DNA from 3 places in the Streptomyces sp. NPDC017529 genome. Region 3 is predicted to be linked to each of the others. Evidence: riboswitches for the same ligand, from Rfam matches in the RefSeq annotation. Region 3 holds a riboswitch; each other region holds the start of a gene.
The links. A riboswitch is a leader RNA that binds a small molecule or an ion and turns the genes downstream of it on or off. The one in region 3 is predicted to bind cyclic di-AMP.
Positions count from the first base shown of each region.

Region 1: it holds a riboswitch for cyclic di-AMP, as region 3 does, so the genes downstream of both, ACH4K4_RS29265 (M23 family metallopeptidase) here and ACH4K4_RS23840 (transglycosylase family protein) in region 3, are expected to answer to the same signal.
Region 2: it holds a riboswitch for cyclic di-AMP, as region 3 does, so the genes downstream of both, ACH4K4_RS10690 (NlpC/P60 family protein) here and ACH4K4_RS23840 (transglycosylase family protein) in region 3, are expected to answer to the same signal.

Region 1 is NZ_JBIRJY010000014.1:119,902-125,891, reverse strand. Features, by position in the region: gene ACH4K4_RS29280 (GNAT family N-acetyltransferase) at 1-1,027, opposite strand, end outside; gene ACH4K4_RS29275 (HPr family phosphocarrier protein) at 1,287-1,568, shown strand; gene ACH4K4_RS29270 (GntR family transcriptional regulator) at 1,826-2,518, opposite strand; gene ACH4K4_RS29265 (M23 family metallopeptidase) at 2,743-3,540, opposite strand; cyclic di-AMP (ydaO/yuaA leader) riboswitch at 3,554-3,708, opposite strand; gene ACH4K4_RS29260 (M16 family metallopeptidase) at 3,923-5,290, opposite strand; gene ACH4K4_RS29255 (M16 family metallopeptidase) at 5,311-5,990, opposite strand, start outside.
Region 2 is NZ_JBIRJY010000004.1:3,655-9,644, forward strand. Features, by position in the region: gene ACH4K4_RS10670 (aminoglycoside phosphotransferase family protein) at 1-351, shown strand, start outside; gene ACH4K4_RS10675 (alpha/beta hydrolase) at 521-1,645, shown strand; gene ACH4K4_RS10680 (GNAT family N-acetyltransferase) at 1,668-2,399, opposite strand; gene ACH4K4_RS10685 (hypothetical protein) at 2,744-3,097, shown strand; gene ACH4K4_RS10690 (NlpC/P60 family protein) at 3,164-4,336, opposite strand; cyclic di-AMP (ydaO/yuaA leader) riboswitch at 4,344-4,567, opposite strand; gene pcrA (DNA helicase PcrA) at 4,829-5,990, shown strand, end outside.
Region 3 is NZ_JBIRJY010000009.1:186,772-192,761, forward strand. Features, by position in the region: gene ACH4K4_RS23830 (cytochrome P450) at 1-1,245, shown strand, start outside; gene ACH4K4_RS23835 (transglycosylase family protein) at 1,425-2,429, shown strand; cyclic di-AMP (ydaO/yuaA leader) riboswitch at 2,649-2,854, shown strand; gene ACH4K4_RS23840 (transglycosylase family protein) at 2,858-3,541, shown strand; gene eno (phosphopyruvate hydratase) at 3,913-5,202, shown strand; gene ACH4K4_RS23850 (septum formation initiator family protein) at 5,350-5,799, shown strand; gene ACH4K4_RS23855 (DUF501 domain-containing protein) at 5,888-5,990, shown strand, end outside.

The DNA of each region.
Region 1 (5,990 bases), on a different contig from region 3:
GCCCGAACGCGTTCGGGCCGATGAGGCGCATGCCGTACGAGCGGGCCTGCCGCAGCAGGGCGCGCTGCCGCTCGCGGCCCTCGGTGCCGGACTCGGCGTACCCGGAGGAGAGGACCACCAGGCCGCGGACGCCGTGCTCGCCGCAGTCGCGGACCACGTCGGGCACCTGGGCTGCGGGAACGGCGACCACGGCGAGGTCGACGGGCTCGGGGATCTCGGACACCGAGCGGTGGCCGGGCACGCCCTCGGGGGCGAGGGGGGCGCCGCCCTCGGGGAAGGCGTGGTTGACCGCGTAGACGCGGCCCGCGAAGCCGGAGCCGAGGAGGTTGCGCAGGACGGAGCGGCCGACGCCGCCGGGGGCGCGGCCGGTGCCGACGACGGCCACCGAGGCGGGCGCGAGCAGGCGCTGCACGGAGCGGGCCTCGGCGCGCTGCTCGCGGCCGCGCATCACCGCCATGGACTGCTCGGTGGGCTCCAGGTCGAACTCCAGGCGCACCACGCCGTCTTCGAAGGTGCGCTGCTGGGTGTACCCGGCGTCCGTGAAGACCTTGATCATTTTGGAGTTGGCGGGCAGCACCTCGGCGGCGAACCGGCGGATGCCGCGCTCGCGGGCGACCGCGGCGATGTGCTCCAGCAGCGCGGAGGCCACGCCGCGGCCCTGGTGGGCGTCCTGTACCAGGAAGGCGACCTCGGCCTGGTCGGCGCCGGACTCCTTGGCGGGGCGGCCGCGCTCGTCGATGCGGTCGTAGCGGACGGTGGCGATGAACTCGCCGCCCACGGTGGCCGCCAGGCCGACCCGGTCGACGTAGTCGTGGTGGGTGAAGCGGTGCACGTCGCGGTCGGACAGGCGCGGGTAGGGCGCGAAGAAACGGTAGTACTTCGACTCGTCCGACACCTGTTCGTAGAACGAGACCAGGCGCTGCGCGTCGTCGGGGGTGATGGGGCGGATGCGCGCGGTGCCGCCGTCGCGCAGCACGACATCGGCTTCCCAGTGGGCCGGGTAGACGCTGTCCGACGGGCTCTGCATGGGGGACAGCGTACGACCCGCCACCGACAACCGGCTCGGCATGCGTGGCCGTACGGGCCGGGGCAGGCTGGGACGGGCCGGGGGCCCGGGTGGCGGTCCCGGATGGCGGGTCCCGGATGGCGGACGGTCCGGCCGCGCGCCCGTGACCTGCCGGTAGCGTGCCGACGGCCTGCGGAAAGCACCGCCGCGGCCTGCCGGAGCACTCCCGGCAGCATGAGACACTGGTCTAGACAACCTCAACGACTTGAAGGGCAACACCATGGCTGAGCGCCGCGTCAATGTCGGTTGGGCCGAGGGTCTGCACGCCCGCCCCGCCTCGATCTTCGTCCGTGCGGCCACCGCCGCCGGGGTTCCCGTGACGATCGCCAAGGCCGACGGCAACCCGGTCAACGCGGCCTCCATGCTGGCCGTGCTGGGCCTGGGCGCCCAGGGCGGCGAGGAGATCGTGCTGGCCTCCGACGCCGAGGGCGCCGACGCCGCGCTCGACCGCCTCGCCAAGCTGGTCGCCGAGGGCCTTGAGGAGCTCCCGGAGACCGTCTGAACCCCTTCGCGGGTCACAGCGCGCGCGACCCCGCCGCGGTAGCCGGTTTTCCGGCGCCGGGCGGGGTCGTTTTCCTTGCGCGCACGACTGCCCGCCGAGCCTTTACGGCACGGCGAATACGAAATCGCGGAATCGGCCGAAGAATCCGTAACGCGGCGACCGACCCGCATTCCGGCCCATAGGCAACCGGTCCACAGGTGTCCGACCCCTGCGCATTTTCCGGTAAAACCCTGTATCGCTTGTATACGGCGGCCTTGTTAATTCCCGGCGCGCAACGTGTTTACGGACTGTTTCGGTTCCCTCACGGCCGGCGCGGCGGTCGGCCGGCGCAGCCGGTACGCCGGGCGCGAGCGCTCGATGTGCGCCGCCATCAGGGCGCGCGCCCGCTCCGCGTCGCCGCGGGCCACCGCGTCCAGCACCGCCCCGTGCTCTTCCCACGACCGGTCCTCGCGCACCGGGGGCTCGACCGCGTACATCCAGTCGATCTTGCGTCGCAGCTGGGTGAGCAGCGCCGCCATGCTGGCGCTGCCCGACGCCTGGGCGAGCGTCTCGTGGAACCAGCCGTCCAGTTGACGCAGCTCGGCGCGCTGCCCCTGCCGGACGCGCTCACGGCCCAGCCGTACCACCCCGCGCAGCACCTTGAGGTGCGCGGTGGTGCGGCGGGCGGCGGCGCGGGCGGCGCCCAGCGGCTCCAGCAGGCCGCGGATGTCCAGCAGGTCGGCCGCCTCCCGCTCGGTGGGTGTGGCCACGCAGGCGCCGGCGTGGTGCCTGATGGTGACGAAGCCCTCGGACTCCAGCGTCCGCAGCGCCTCGCGTACGGGAACGCGGGAGACCCCGTAACGGCCGGCGAGCAGTTCCTCGATCAGCCGGCTGCCCGGCGGCAGAACGCCGCTCACGATGTCTTCGCGGATCGCCGTGCACACCGCATGCGCGGAAATATGGCCTCGCATCGTCCGTGCCTCCGCCGTAATCCCCTGGAATCGTCCGCACCTGCCGTCGGCCGACGGCATTTCCGCGACTCTATTCGACGGGCAGGCTTTATCCGGCGGCCTCGGCGAATTCATGGATATTTTTTGGCCAGGAACGCGGAAGGCGAGGCGACCAGGGCAGGCCCGGATACACCGGTGCCCCGGCCGCGGCGGCCGGGGCACCAAGCGGAGGGAGCGGGCGCGCGTCAGACGTTGACGCCGTGCGAGCGCAGGTAGGCGACCGGGTCGATGTCCGAGCCGTACTCCGCCGAGGTGCGGGCCTCGAAGTGCAGGTGCGCGCCGGTGGTGTTGCCGGTGTTGCCCGACAGGGCGATCTGCTGGCCCGGGGTGACGGTCTGGCCGACCGAGACGTTGATCGACGACAGGTGGCCGTACTGGGTGTAGGTGCCGTCGTTCATCTTGATGACGACGTTGTTCCCGTACGCGCCGCCCCAGCCGGCCTCGACGACGGTGCCCGAGCCCACGGCGTGCACGGAGGTGCCGGAGGAGGCGTGGAAGTCGATGCCGGTGTGGCTGCCGGAGGACCACAGGCCGCTGGACGCCTTGTAGCTGGTGGAGACGTAGGAGCTGTCGAGGGGCGCGACGTACGTCAGCAGGCGCTTGCGCTCCGCCTCGCGGGCGGCGCGCTCCTGGGCCTCGCGCTCCTTCTTCGCCTCGGCGTCGGCCTTGCGCTTGGCCTCCGCGGCCTGCTGCCGGGCTTCGGCCTCGGCCTTGGCCTGCGCGGCGGCGGCGTCGGCGGCCTCCTGCTGCGCGTCGGCCTGCGCCTCGATCTGCTCGGCCAGCTCGTCACCGAGGACGACGGCCTGGTGGAAGCCGGTGTCGTGGGCGTTCGCGTCGTCCGGGTTGCCGGCCGCGAGGGCCGGGGAGGCGACGGAGGCGATGACGCCGGACGCGGCGAGCGTGGCTATGCCGGCGAGGTTACGGGTCGTCCGCGCGCTGCGGCTCGGACCACGGTGCTTCCCGGTGGCACGGGTGAACGCCATGGGCTGGCTGTGTCCTTTCCTTCCCTCTCGCCTACCGGGTTAGCTGACGGGTTCGGAGCAGGAAGGTCTCCTACGGGCACCTCCGGGAAGGCGTCCGATTCACCCCAAGGGACATGGGTCCCCGGCTCCCCTGGCTCGCGCCGTACGGGGACTCGGCGATGACTGCCCGTGCCGCGGTTGCGGCGTCGGTCTGGCGGACAGTCGGATCGACGCTAAACGGGGCAACTTTCAATCGGCAAACAGAACTGATGTTTTGTGCCGTACGTCACACGGCCATCAGGCAACCGCTCCCAGCAATTGGGACATAAAGAAGATCCAGTGGCACGCGCGCACCACTGGATCTTCTCGTGGCAGGCCGTCAGCCCGCCGGAGTCACGACCCGTCAGCCGCCGACGACCGTCACCTCGCCGATGCCGAGCGCCTTGACCGGCTCCGCGATCTCGGAGGCGTCACCCACCAGAACCGTCACCAGCCGGTCCGCCGGGAAGGCGCTGACAACCGCCGCGGTCGCCTCGACCGTGCCGGTCTGCGCCAGCCGCGCGTACAGCTGCGCCTGGAAGTCGTCCGGGAGCTGCTGCTCCACCTGGTCGGCGAGGGTGCCCGCGACGGCGGCGGCGGTCTCGTACTTCAGCGGCGCCACGCCGACGAGGTTCTGCACGGCGACGTCACGCTCGGCGTCCGTCAGGCCCCCGTCGGCGAGGGTGCGCAGCACCTTCCACAGGTCCTCCAGCGCCGGTCCTGTGGAGGCGGTGTCCACCGAGCCGCTGATGGCGAGCATCGCGGCGCCGTCGCCCGCCGCCGAGGAGCGCAGCACCTGGCCGAAGGAGCGCACCCCGTAGGTGTAGCCCTTCTCCTCGCGCAGCACCCGGTCCAGGCGGGAGGTGAGGGTGCCGCCCAGGCAGTACGTGCCGACCACCTGGGCGGGCCAGGCGCGGTCGTGCCGGTCCGGGCCGATGCGGCCGATCAGCAGCTGGGTCTGCACGGCGCCGGGGCGGTCGACGATCACGACGCGGCCGGTGTCGTCGGCGGTGATCGGGCTGGCCTTCACCGGTTCCGCGGGCGACCCCGTCCAGGAGCCGAGGGTGTCGGCGAGGGCCGCCTCCAGGTCCACGCCGGTGAGGTCGCCGACGACGACGGCCGTGGCCGTCGCGGGGCGCACATGGGCCTCGTAGAAGGCACGGACGGCCGCCGCGTCGATACGGGAGACGGTCTCCTCGGTGCCCTGGCGCGGCCGGGACATCCGGGAGTCGGCCGGGAACAGCTCCTTGGACAGCGCCATCGCGGCGCGCCGGGCCGGGTTGGCCAGCTCGTGCGGGATCTCGTCGAGGCGGTTGCGCACCAGGCGCTCGACCTCGCCGTCGGGGAAGGCCGGGGCCCGCAGGGCGTCGGCGAGCAGGCCGAGCGCCTTCTCCAGCCGGGAGGCCGGCACCTCCAAGGAGACGCGCACGCCGGGGTGGTCGGCGTGCGCGTCGAGCGTGGCGCCGCAGCGCTCCAGCTCGGCCGCGAACTCCTCGGCGTCGTGCTTGTCGGTGCCCTCGGACAGGGCACGCGCCATGATCGTGGCGACGCCGTCCAGGCCGGCCGGCTCGGCCTCCAGGGGCGCGACGATGTCGATCTCGACCGCGACGACCTGCTGGCCGGGGCGGTGGCTGCGCAGCACCGTCAGCCCGTTGGGCAGCTGCCCGCGCTCGGGGGCCGGGAAGGCCCACGGCTTGGGCTCGCCGCCGGACGGCTGCGGGTGGAAGGTCATCGTGCTGTTGACGGCGTCGCTCACTGGGCCGCCTCCTCGTCGTTGTCCTCGGCGGCGGTGGGCTCGGTCGGCTCGTACACGAGCACCGCGCGGTTGTCGGGGCGCAGCCGGGCCTTGGCGACCTCCTGCACCTCCTGCGGGGTGATCTCCAGGACGCGCTGCACGGCGGTCAGGGCGAGCTGCGGGTCACCGAAGAGGACGGCGAAGCGGCACAGTTCGTCGGCGCGCCCGGAGGCCGTCGCGAGCCGGTCCAGCCACTCGCGCTCCAACTGGGCCTGCGCGCGCTCCATCTCCTCGGGGCTGGGCCCCTCGGCCGCGAAGCGGGCCAGCTCCTCGTCCACGGCGCTCTCGATCTCCGGCACCTCGACGCCACCGGAGGTCTTCACGTCCAGCCAGCCGAGCGACGGGGCGCCGGCCAGCCGCAGCAGGCCGAATCCCGCGGCCACGGCCGTACGGTCGCGGCGCACCAGCCGGTTGTACAGGCGCGAGGACTCGCCGCCGCCCAGGACCGTCAGCGCCAGGTCGGCCGCGTCGGCCTCGCGGGTGCCGTCCTGCGGGAGGCGGTAGGCGGCCATCAGTGCGCGGGAGGGCACGTCCTCCGCGACGACCTCGCGCAGCTCCTTCCCGATGACGTCCGGGAGGGAGCCGTCGCGCGGCGGCCGCTTGCCCTCGTGGCCGGGGATGGAGCCGAAGTACTTCT
Region 2 (5,990 bases), on a different contig from region 3:
GCCCTCCCCGGGCCCTCCGGACCGCACGTGTGGCTCCACGGCGACCTCAAGCCGTCCAACCTCCTGGTCCGCGACGGCAAGCTCCACGCAGTCATCGATTTCGGAGCCCTCTCGGTCGGTTTTCCCGACGCCGAGCACGCCACGGTCTGGGACCTGCCACCACAAGCACGACCGGCCTACCGGGACACCCTGGACCTCGACGGCCTGACCTGGGCCCGCGCCCGCGCCTGGGCGATCGCGGTGGGCGTCAGCGGACTCTCGTACTACCGGCACACCTTCCCCGCCTTCGCCGCCGAGTGCCGGGCCCGGCTTGAGGCCGTCCTCGCCGACGCCGCCGCGCGCGGGCTGTGACCCATACCACACCTTGCGCGCCAGGTGAAGAACCTGCGGAAAGAAGGCCCCGCGAGGCGCAACCAGGGCGTGTCGTATGACCATCTAATGCCTCGGAGAGGCTCGCTGCCGACGGCAGGGCCAGAACCACGCCCACGTCGCCTGACCTGTCCTGGAAGCGAGATCCCCGATGAGCCTGACGGGCACGCCCTTCTTCCTCACTGTGATCGCGCTGCTGGTCCTCGCGGTCGTGCTGCCGTTCGCGCTGTGGAGCCGCGTGCGCGGCCCGAAGGTGGTGCGGGCGGTGTCGCGCTTCGCCATGCTGCTGTTCGCGCAGGTCGCCGCGGTCACGATGGTGTTCGTCGTGGTCAACAACGCCAACAGCCTCTACGACAACTGGGACGACCTGCTCGGCACGTCCGACCACGTCGAGGCCGCCAAGGACCTCGGGCCCGACGGCATGGGCGGGCTGCAGGCGAAGGACGCGCCCAAGCAGCTCGCGAAGTTCGGGCCGCCGAAGGACCCGGTGGTCGGCCAGGGCGTCCAGGAGACCGAGTTCAAGGGGCGGATCTCCGGGGTGAGCGGCGAGGTGTACGTGTGGCTGCCGCCGCAGTACAACGACCCCGCGTACGCGGACAAGAAGTTCCCCGTCGTCCAGCTGCTGCCCGGTTTCCCCGGCTCGGCCAAGTCCTGGCTGGGCACGCTCAAGGTCGCCGAGCAGGTGAAACCGCTGATGCAGCAGGGCAAGGTCAAGCCGTTCATCCTGGTCGCGCCGCGGACCACGCTCCTGGGCAACGTGGACACCGGCTGCGTCAACCTCCCGGGCAAGGTCAACGCCGACAGCTGGCTGTCCGTGGACGTACGCCAGATGGTGATCGACAACTTCCGGGCCGCGGACAAGGCGGACTCCTGGGCGGTGGCCGGCTACTCGGCCGGCGCGCACTGCGCGACGAAGCTGGCGCTGGCCCACCCGGACCGCTACCGCGCCGGCGTCGGCCTCTCCGGCTTCAACGACCCGGCCATCGAGCCTGCCTCGCTCGCGGGCCAGGACCCCAAGCTGCGCGTCGAGAGCAACCCGGTCAACATCCTGAAGACCGCCAACAAGGCGGGCAAGCCGCCACGTACCGCGCTCTTCATCTCCGGGGCCGCCGGGGACGGGTTCGAGGCCGGGCTCAACCTCAAGCAGCTCTCCAAGAAGCCGACGACGGTCAGGGTGAAGCTGATCCCGCCGGGCGCGGGCGGCCACGGCACGGCCGTGTGGAAGAACCAGATCCCCGAGGTCTTCCGGTGGCTGAGCGGCGTGGTCAAGCCCTGACGGCGGGCGGCGCCCGACCGCTTCAGGGCCTCGGGGGCGAGGGGATGCGGGCGGCCGTGAGCGGGGCGTGGTACTGCCAGCCCAGTGAACGGTAGAGGGGGCGCCCTTCGGGGCTGGCCACCAGGATGCCGTGGACGGCGCCCAGCCGGACGGCGTGGGCCGTGAGGGCGCGCATCAGGAGGCTGCCCAGGCCGCGGCGGCGGTGCGCCCGCGCGGTGTTGATCTTGTCGTAGACCGCCGAGGGGGGCGCGGAGGCGTGGGTGAGCGCGGCCCGGCCCCACGCGGCCGGCTCGCCGGTGGCCGCGTCCAGGACGCGGCAGTCGATGATGCCGGTGCCGTCCTTGTCGGCCGTCTCGACCGTGTAGCCGGGCGGCGGCGCCACCGGACCGGCGGACGCCGGCAGGGCGGCCGACATCAGGAACTGGGGCTCGACGAACTCCCAGGCCGGGGGCAGGAGCGGCGCGATCTCCGCGCGCGGGGCGCAGACCTTGATCCACAGGTTGGGGACGGTGATCGAGGCGGCGAGGTCCCGCAGGAGACCGCGGTCCGCGACGGGGAGGACATAGCGGCCCGCGTGCTCCGGGAGGCCGATGTCGATGCGGAAGCCGCCGGGGACGGCGAGGGGGGCCGCGGTGCCGCGGCAGCGGGTCCAGCCGTGCACCCAGGTCCGGACGAGGTCCTGGTGGGCGGCGGGGAGGGGAGTGGAGTGCGAACCGGCCGTGTCTATAGGGGGGTTGTCTATAGGGAGGCTCATGCGGCCGATCTTACGGCGGGCCGCTGTACGGGTGGATGGGTCCGGCGGCGGCCCGTAACAGGGGGAGCGGGCCGCCGCCTTTCCTCTCGGCGGGGGCGGCCGACGACCGCCGGGGCGGAATCCGGCGGCGGTGGGGAGTCGGCCGCCTGATTGAGGACGCTAAACCTCGGCGACCCCGAAAGGGGAACGGTTGCCGGGCATTGCCCGCTTTCGGTGTTCCGGTGAGCGCGGATGACCGCGGCGGGATGCGTTCGGGAGGTGTCGGGTACGGGCTCCGACCGATGCGCCGGAAGAGGCGTACCTGAGTGCGGAGCGGTGATATGGGAGGGCTACGATCCACCACTATGGACGTAGTAACCAAGGTCTTCGTGGGCCTGCACATCATCGGCATCGCGTCGCTGCTCGGCGGCTTCCTGACCCAGATGAAGCCGATGAGCGCGGGCACCGCCCGCTTCACGCCGGCCATGCTGCACGGCGCGCTGACGATGCTGGTGACCGGCGTCGCCCTGGTCGGCCTCAACCAGGCCCAGGACCACTCGCTCGACAACGTCAAGCTGGGCGTCAAGCTCGCCGTACTCGTGGTGATCCTGGGCCTGGTCTACGTGAAGCGCGACGAGGAGAAGGTGGACAAGCCCTTCTTCCTGGCGGTGGGGCTGCTGACGGTGGTCAACATCTTCATCGCGCTGCTGTGGACGTGACCGGTTCCGGCAGATCCTGACCGGCCGCGGGGCAGTCACGCCCCGCGGCCGTGTGGGGTGTACGGGTTACGCGGGCCGTACGCTCCCGTAGATCGGCATGTAGTAGATCGACTCCACCCGCACGCTCGCGCCGGGCTTCGGGGCGTGGATCATCTTGCCGTCGCCGATGTACATACCGACATGGCTGATGTCGTTGTAGAAGAACACCAGGTCACCGGGCTTGAGGTCCTTGGTCGCCACCCGGTCGCCCGCCTTCACCTGATCCCAGGTGGTACGCGGCAGGGACACGCCCGCCGCCTTCCAGGCCGCCTGCGTCAGGCCGGAGCAGTCGTAGGAGTTCGGGCCGGTCGCGCCCCACACGTACGGCTTGCCCATCTGGGCGCGCGCGAACGCGAGGGCCTTGGCGGCCTTGCCGGAGTACGAACCGTCGTCGGTCCGGCCGCCGCCGGAGCCGCCGTCCGGTGTCCCGGAGCCGGTGCCCTGGCCCGGGCCGTCGTGCCGCTCGCGGTCCGCGCGTTCCCTGCGCTCCTTCTCGGCCTGCTTGCGCGCCAGCTCCTCGGCCTTGCGCTTGGCCTCGGCCTCCTTCTTGCGCTCCAGCTCCGCCAGCCGCGCCTTCTCCTGGGCGGTCAGCCGCGACAGCAGCTGCCGGGCCTCGGCCAGCTTGTCCTGGACGTCCTTCTTGGACTCCTTCAGGGACGTCTGCGTCTCGGTGAGCCGCTCCAGGCTCCGGGACGCCTCGGCGCGCTGCCGCCCGGCCGCGGCCTGCTGCTCCTGGTAGTCGGCGACGGCCTGCTGCTGCCTGCCGGTCAGTCGGTCCATGAGGTGGCTGCGGTCGGCGAACTGCTGCGGATTCTGCGCGAGGAGCAGCTGCGCGGTCGGGCTCAGACCGCCGGTGCGGTACTGGGCCGAGGCGTAGACGCCCAGCTCGCGCCGGGCGTCGTTCATCTTCTGGGTGCGCCGGGCGGACTCGTCCAGCAGCCGGTCGACGGTGCCGCGCTGCCGGTCGGCCCGCTCCTTGGCGCCGTTGTACTTCTGTGTCGCCACTTCGGCCTGGCGGTACAGGTCGTCGACCTTCTGCTTGACCTCTTCGACGGTCGGTGCGGGCTGCCGTGGCGCCGCCTCGGCGCTCTGCGAGAGCAGGGTGACGGAGGCGAGGGCGGCGGTGGTGAGCCCGGCGGCCGTACGGCGGCTTCCGGGCGAGGCGAGTATGCGGGGACGCGGCTTGCGGTGTGACACCAAGGCCGGCGACTCCTTCCGTGGACCGCCTACCGGGTTAGCTGTCAGGTTCGGGCGTACGGAAGGGTGCCCTACGGGCCGTACGGCCGCGGGAGAGGTCCTGGGGTGGTGCCCCGGGTGGTGCTCCGAGGCGCCTCTCGTCGTCGCCGTACCGGCCCGATTCACCTCGGTGGTACGTGTGGGTCCCCGGCTCCGGGTGCCTCGCGGCAGGGCCGGACTCGGCGGGGGCGGCCCGTGCGGACGCTGTCGACCGCGGGGACGCGGGCTGCCCGAGCGAGCACGGTAGCCAACCCGTGTGGCTCCTGTGAAGGCTGATGTTCGATATGCCCGAAACCTTTTCGTTATCTGGTCGAGTCCGGGACGTGTCTTGGGCCACTTCTGTCCGTACGGGGCCGTGGTTGCGGTGCGGTCCCGTACGGGGGCGTGCTAGCTCACACGGCCGGTTTTCCCGGTACGGGCCGGGCTGTCAGTGCGGCGGCCTAGACTCGGTGGGCGATGAGCAGCCTCTTTGACGACAGCTTCCTGGCGGACCTCGAACCCACGGGTGAGGGGCCCCCGCCGCCTCCCGAGGACGAGGACGGTCCGGCACAGGAGGAGATCCCGGCCGACCTGTTCGGCGGGCGCTTCGACGTGCCCGGCGGCCTCCCGCACGCCGTCGGCCCGGGCCGCGACCCGTACTACCGCGACGGCGCCCCCCGCCCCGCAGTGGATCCCGCCGCCCTCCTGGAGGGGCTCAACGACCAGCAGAAGGCCGCCGTGGTGCACACCGGCGGCCCGCTGCTCATCGTCGCCGGCGCCGGCTCCGGCAAGACCCGCGTCCTGACGCACCGCATCGCGCACCTGCTCGGCGCGCGCGGTGTGCACCCGGGCGAGATCCTCGCGATCACCTTCACCAACAAGGCCGCGGGCGAGATGAAGGAGCGCGTCGAGGAGCTGGTGGGCCCCCGGGCGAATGCCATGTGGGTCTCCACCTTCCACAGCGCGTGCGTGCGCATCCTGCGCCGCGAGTCCAAGAAGCTGGGCTTCACCTCGTCCTTCTCGATCTACGACGCGGCCGACTCCAAGCGCCTGATGGCCCTGGTCTGCCGCGACCTGGACCTCGATCCCAAGCGGTTCCCGCCCAAGTCCTTCAGCGCCAAGGTCTCCAACCTCAAGAACGAGCTCATCGACGAGGAGACCTTCGCGGACCAGGCGGCTGACGGGTTTGAGAAGTCCGTCGCCGAGGCGTACCGGATGTACCAGGCCCGGCTGCGCGAGGCCAACGCCCTGGACTTCGACGACATCATCATGACCACCGTCAACCTGCTCCAGGCGTTCCCCGATGTCGCCGACCACTACCGCCGCCGCTTCCGGCATGTCCTCGTGGACGAGTACCAGGACACCAACCACGCCCAGTACACCCTGGTGCGGGAGCTGGTGGGACCGGCCGAGACCGCCGGCGAGCTGTGCGTGGTCGGTGACGCGGACCAGTCGATCTACGCGTTCCGCGGCGCCACGATCCGTAACATCCTCCAGTTCGAGGAGGACTACCCGGACGCCACGACGATCATGCTGGAGCAGAACTACCGCTCCTCCCAGACGATCCTCAGCGCCGCCAACGCCGTCATCGAGCGCAACGAGAACCGCCGCCCCAAGAACCTGTGGACGGACGCCGGCG
Region 3 (5,990 bases):
GCCGCCTGCCCCGAACTGTTCACGTGGGAGTTCGCCTCCGACCCGTACCCCGCGTACGCCTGGCTGCGCGAGCACGCGCCGGTGCACCGCACCGAGCTGCCCAGCGGCGTCGAGGCGTGGCTGGTGACCCGGTACGCGGACGCCCGGCAGGCGCTCGCCGACGCCCGGCTGTCGAAGAACCCGGCACACCACAGCGAGGCCGCGCACGGCAAGGGCAAGGTCGGCATCCCGGGCGAGCGCGGCGCGAACCTGATGACCCACCTGCTCAACATCGACCCGCCGGACCACACCCGGCTGCGCCGGCTGGTCTCCAAGGCGTTCACCCCCCGCCGCATCGCGCGGTTCGCGCCCCGTGTACAGGAACTGACCGACGCGTTCGTCGACTCCTTCGCGGAGCGCGGCGAGGCCGACCTTATCCACGAGTTCGCCTTCCCCCTGCCCATCTACGCCATCTGCGACCTGCTCGGCGTCCCGCGCGAGGACCAGGACGACTTCCGCGACTGGGCCGGGATGATGATCCGGCACGGCAAGGGACCGCGCGGCGGCGTCGCCAGGTCGGTCAAGAAGATGCGCGGCTACCTCGCCGAACTGATCCACCGCAAGCGCGAGACGCTCGGCGAGGAGGGCACCGACGACCTGATCTCCGGCCTGATCCGCGCCTCCGACCACGGCGAGCACCTGACCGAGAACGAGGCCGCCGCGATGGCCTTCATCCTGCTCTTCGCCGGTTTCGAGACCACCGTCAACCTCATCGGCAACGGCGTGTACCAGCTGCTGCGCCACCCCGAGCAGCGAGAGCTGCTCCAGAAGGCCGCGGCCGAGGGCGACACCGGGCTGCTCGCCACCGGGGTGGAGGAACTGCTGCGCTACGACGGCCCGGTCGAGCTGGCCACCTGGCGCTTCGCCACTGAGGACCTCACCATCGGCGGGCAGCGGATCGCCGCGGGCGACCCCGTCCTGGTCGTGTTGGCCGCCGCCGACCGCGACCCGGAACGCTTCTCCGGGCCCGACGTCCTGGACCTGTCCCGCCGCGACAACCAGCACCTCGGGTACGGCCACGGCATCCACTACTGCCTGGGCGCGCCGCTGGCCCGCCTCGAAGGGCAGACCGCGATAGCGACCCTGCTGACCCGGCTGCCGGATCTCCGGCTTGCCACGGAACCGGATGATGTGCGCTGGCGCGGCGGACTCATCATGCGCGGCCTGCGGGCCCTGCCGGTGGAGTTCACACCGGTACGGAAGTGATGCCGCGTCAGGCCGTGACCTGAGCGTGATCTCCGCTACACCGGCTTGTGACGAGCGGGCGGTGCCGCTACCTTCAACCGATCGAAAGGCCGGGGCGGGCGGCGAGGGGCTGAAAAGCCGTGAAACCGACGACTCCGTCCTCTCGAAGACAACTCAACCGCCGCTCGAAAGGCAACCGCATGCGCTCCGGGACCGGCCGACACCGTCGCCCCCGTCAGGCTCCGGCCATCTTCGTCACGGCGGGAGCCGTCGGCGGCGCCCTCGCCATGCCCCTGCTCGCCGCGAGCGACGCGCAGGCCGCCGACGCCGCCACGTGGGACCGCGTCGCCCAGTGCGAGAGCGGCGGCGTCTGGAGCGCCAACTCGGGCAACGGGTTCTACGGCGGCCTCCAGTTGACCCAGGAGATGTGGGACGGCAACGGCGGCTCGTCCTACGCGTCGCGCCCCGACCTGGCCAGCCGCTCGCAGCAGATAGCCGTGGCCGAGTCGATCCTCGCCGCGCGCGGCCCGGACGTGTGGCCGAGCTGCGCGGTCAACGCGGGCCTCAGAAAGGGCGGCCAGGGCCCGGACGTCGACCCGGGCGGCACGCCCACGCCGACGCCTTCCCCCTCGTCTCCCTCGGCCCCTTCTTCCCCTTCTTCCCCTTCCTCCCCGTCCGCTCCCGCGACGCCGTCCCCCTCGACCGGTTCCGGCACACCGGCTTCGCCGGCCGGGCCTCCGGCGAAGACCCCGGAGCCGAAGCCGTCGCCGACCGGCGCGGGCGGCGGCCAGGACCCGTCCCGTACGCCGGACCCGTCCGGTACGGGCGGTACACAGGACCCGGCGCGGCCCGCCGACCCGGCAGGGCCGGACGACGGCGCCTCCAGCGGCCCCGCCGTGCCCCCGGGCCAGGGCAAGCACCGCGGCGACGCGGAAGGCGGGCGGGAGCCCGGCAAGGGCACCGGTGGCGCGGGGGACGCGGACCGGTCCGGCGGGGGGCACCCCTCGCGGGGCGGCGACGCGCACCGTACGGACCCGGGTGCGCCGGGCGGCTACACCGTGCGGCCGGGTGACAGCCTGTCAGTCATCGCGGAGGACCGCGGAGTCGACGGGGGCTGGCCGGCGCTCTACGAGGCCAACAAAGGTGTCATCGGGGGCGATCCCGACCTTATTCGCCCTGGCCAGCGCCTCGACCTCGAACGCTGATCAAGGTATTTCGTACGCATTTGCCCGCTTTGGTGAAAGTGAGACATGGATCTCGTTCGGGACGGCGCCGCCCCTACCGTCCGTTGTTTCCAAACCTGCGACGACCTGCGGAAATGTGATGATCCTGTGATGTCTGGGGACCAACTGGCCTCAGATGTAGGGGTTTGAACCGGCGGGGTGTTCCTGTTTACCGTCTTCATCGCTCGCCAAAGCGGGCCCTTGGACCACACGCCGAATCCTGCCGGTGGTCGGAGGTCACTCGTCGCGACAGCGCCGAAGGCAGGAGCGGGGGACCCAAGGTAAGTGCCGGCCCCGCCCGTGAGAACGGGTGACCGGCTTGGGGTGAAGCCGCGTGGGAACACGCGGCCGGGCGACTCACAGCCCGAACCCGACAGCTCACCTCGTAGGCGTCGGTGAGGAAACCAACCATGCTGAACACCAAGGGCAAGCACCGCCGTCCCTCCAAGGCCGTCCGCGCCGTCACCCTGGCGGGCGTCGCCGGTGCTGCTGTGGCCGTCCCGCTCATGGGCGCCACCTCTGCCTCCGCCGCCAACAACTGGGACGCGGTCGCCCAGTGCGAGTCCGGCGGCAACTGGTCGATCAACACGGGCAACGGCTACTACGGTGGCCTGCAGTTCACCAACTCCAGCTGGGCCGCCGCCGGCGGCACCAAGTACGCCCCGCGCGCCGACCTGGCCAGCAAGAGCCAGCAGATCGCCGCGGCCGAGCGCCTGCTCGCCATCCAGGGCCCGGGTGCCTGGACCTGCGCCGGCGGCCACCTGGGCAAGGGCAACTCGAACGCCCAGGCCGAGGGCGGCTCGGGCAGCTCCACCAAGTCCCACAAGTCCCACAAGTCCTACTCCGCGCCGCAGCACTCCTCGCGGTCCGAGGCCCGCAAGCAGGGCGAGGACCTGGCCCGCAAGACCCCGGCCCCCCAGAAGTCGACGCCGAAGTCGAACCCCAAGGGCAACTACACCGTCAAGTCCGGTGACACCCTCGCCAAGATCGCCGCTTCCCACGGCACCAACTGGAAGTCGGTCTACGAGAACAACAAGTCCGTCATCGGCGGTAACCCCAACCTGATCTTCCCGGGTCAGAAGCTGGCCGTCTGAGCCCGCTGACCCCCTGAAGGACCCCGGGTGACCGAGTCGCTCCGTACGTACGGCGGTACGCGCGGGCCCGGCACCCCGGGGGCCGGACGTCCCGGGAACCCGCTCTTCCCGTGAGACAGCCCCGCCACGGCGCGTCGTCCCCCAACGCGCCGCGGCGGGGCTTCTCCGTTTCCGGCGAGCCGCCCCGGCCGGCCGCCCCCGCCCCCCCCACGTGGCGGTTTTTCCCGTTGAGCGAACAATGTGCCCGTACGTCCCGTGAACAGGGGCTTTGCGGGTGTTTTCGTCCCACGGAGCGGGCTGGCGGCAAGCGGAGGCCGCTGAGGCCGTTAGGCTCGTGCTGCAGAACTCCAGACACCCATGAAGGAGACAACGTGCCGTCCATCGACGTCGTCGTAGCTCGCGAGATTCTCGACTCGCGAGGCAATCCCACGGTCGAGGTCGAGGTCGGCCTCGACGACGGCAGCACCGGCCGTGCCGCCGTCCCGTCCGGCGCCTCCACCGGCGCCTTCGAGGCCATCGAGCTGCGCGACGGTGACCCGGCCCGCTACCAGGGCAAGGGCGTGGAGAAGGCCGTCCTCGCGGTCATCGAGCAGATCGGCCCGGAGCTGGTCGGCTACGACGCCACCGAGCAGCGCCTGATCGACCAGGCCATGTTCGACCTGGACGCCACGGACAACAAGGGCTCGCTCGGCGCCAACGCCATCCTGGGCGTCTCCCTCGCCGTCGCGCACGCCGCCTCCGAGGCCAGCGACCTCCCGCTGTTCCGCTACCTCGGCGGCCCGAACGCCCACGTGCTGCCGGTCCCGATGATGAACATCCTGAACGGCGGCTCGCACGCCGACTCGAACGTGGACATCCAGGAGTTCATGATCGCCCCGATCGGCGCGGAGTCCTTCTCCGAGGCCCTGCGCTGGGGCGCCGAGGTCTACCACACCCTCAAGAAGGTCCTCAAGAGCAAGGGCCTGGCCACCGGCCTGGGCGACGAGGGCGGCTTCGCCCCGAACCTCGGCTCCAACCGCGAGGCCCTGGACCTGATCCTCGAAGCGATCAAGGAAGCCGGCTACACCCCCGGCCAGGACATCGCGCTCGCGCTCGACGTCGCCGCCTCCGAGTTCTACAAGGACGGCGTCTACGAGTTCGAGGGCCGGCAGCGCACCGCCGAGCAGATGACCGCGTACTACGCGGAGCTGGTCGAGGCCTACCCGCTGGTCTCCATCGAGGACCCGCTGTTCGAGGACGACTGGGCCGGCTGGAACGTCATCACCGAGCGCCTGGGCGCCAAGGTGCAGCTGGTCGGCGACGACCTGTTCGTCACCAACCCGGAGCGCCTGGCCCGCGGCATCGAGGAGAACTCGGCCAACGCCCTGCTGGTCAAGGTCAACCAGATCGGCTCGCTGACCGAGACCCTGGACGCCGTCGAGCTGGCCCAGCGCAACGGCTTCAAGTGCATGATGTCGCACCGCTCCGGCGAGACCGAGGACGTCACCATCGCCGACCTGGCCGTCGCCACCAACTGCGGCCAGATCAAGACCGGTGCCCCGGCCCGCTCCGAGCGCGTCGCCAAGTACAACCAGCTGCTGCGCATCGAGGAGATCCTCGACGACGCCGCGGTCTACGCCGGCCGCAGCGCCTTCCCGCGGTTCCGCTTCGCGGACCGGTAAGCACGGCAAGGGCCGGCATCGCGGGGCCGCGGGCCGGCCCCGGCAGCTCGAATACGTACGTCCCCGGCGGCGGTCCCGTACCGTTGCCGGGGACGTACGTGGTTCGGGCCGCGCCGGCCCGTGCCCAGGGATCCCAGGGGAGGCGACGTGCCCGCGGAACGGTTCTCCACCGCGACCCGGCTCAAAGCACTCGGCGAACAGGCCGCCGCCCGCGTCCAGCGCGCCCGCCCGCCCCGCCGCGCCCGCCTGACCGGCCGCGCCGCGCTGCTCGCGCTGGTCATGTGCTCGCTGGTCGTCGCCCTCGCCTACCCGACGCGCCAGTACATCTCGCAGCGCTCCGAGATCGCCGACCAGCGCCGCCAGGCGATCGAGGCCCAGCGGCGCGCCGACGAGCTGCGCGACGAGAAGGCCCGCTGGCAGGACCCCGAGTACGTACGCCAGCAGGCCCGGCTGCACCTGCACTACGTCAAGCCGGGAGAGACCGGCTACATCGTCCGGGACGGCTCCGGCGCCGGCAAGCCGCGCAAGGGCCAGGGCACCGCGGAGCGCCCCTGGTACGACAACATGTGGGACGGCCTGGACGCCGCCGACAAGTAGCCTGTGCGGGGCGCGCGAGCGGCCCCGCCCGTCCGCCGGCCCGGCCCAGTACGCCCGTACGGCACCACCGACACAACCGAAAGCACCCATGTCCGTGTCTGAACACCGCATGCCCCCGCCGCAGACCGAGCGCACCGAACCCACCGAGGCGGACATCGCGGCCTTCAAGGAACAGCTCGGCCGCCCGCCGC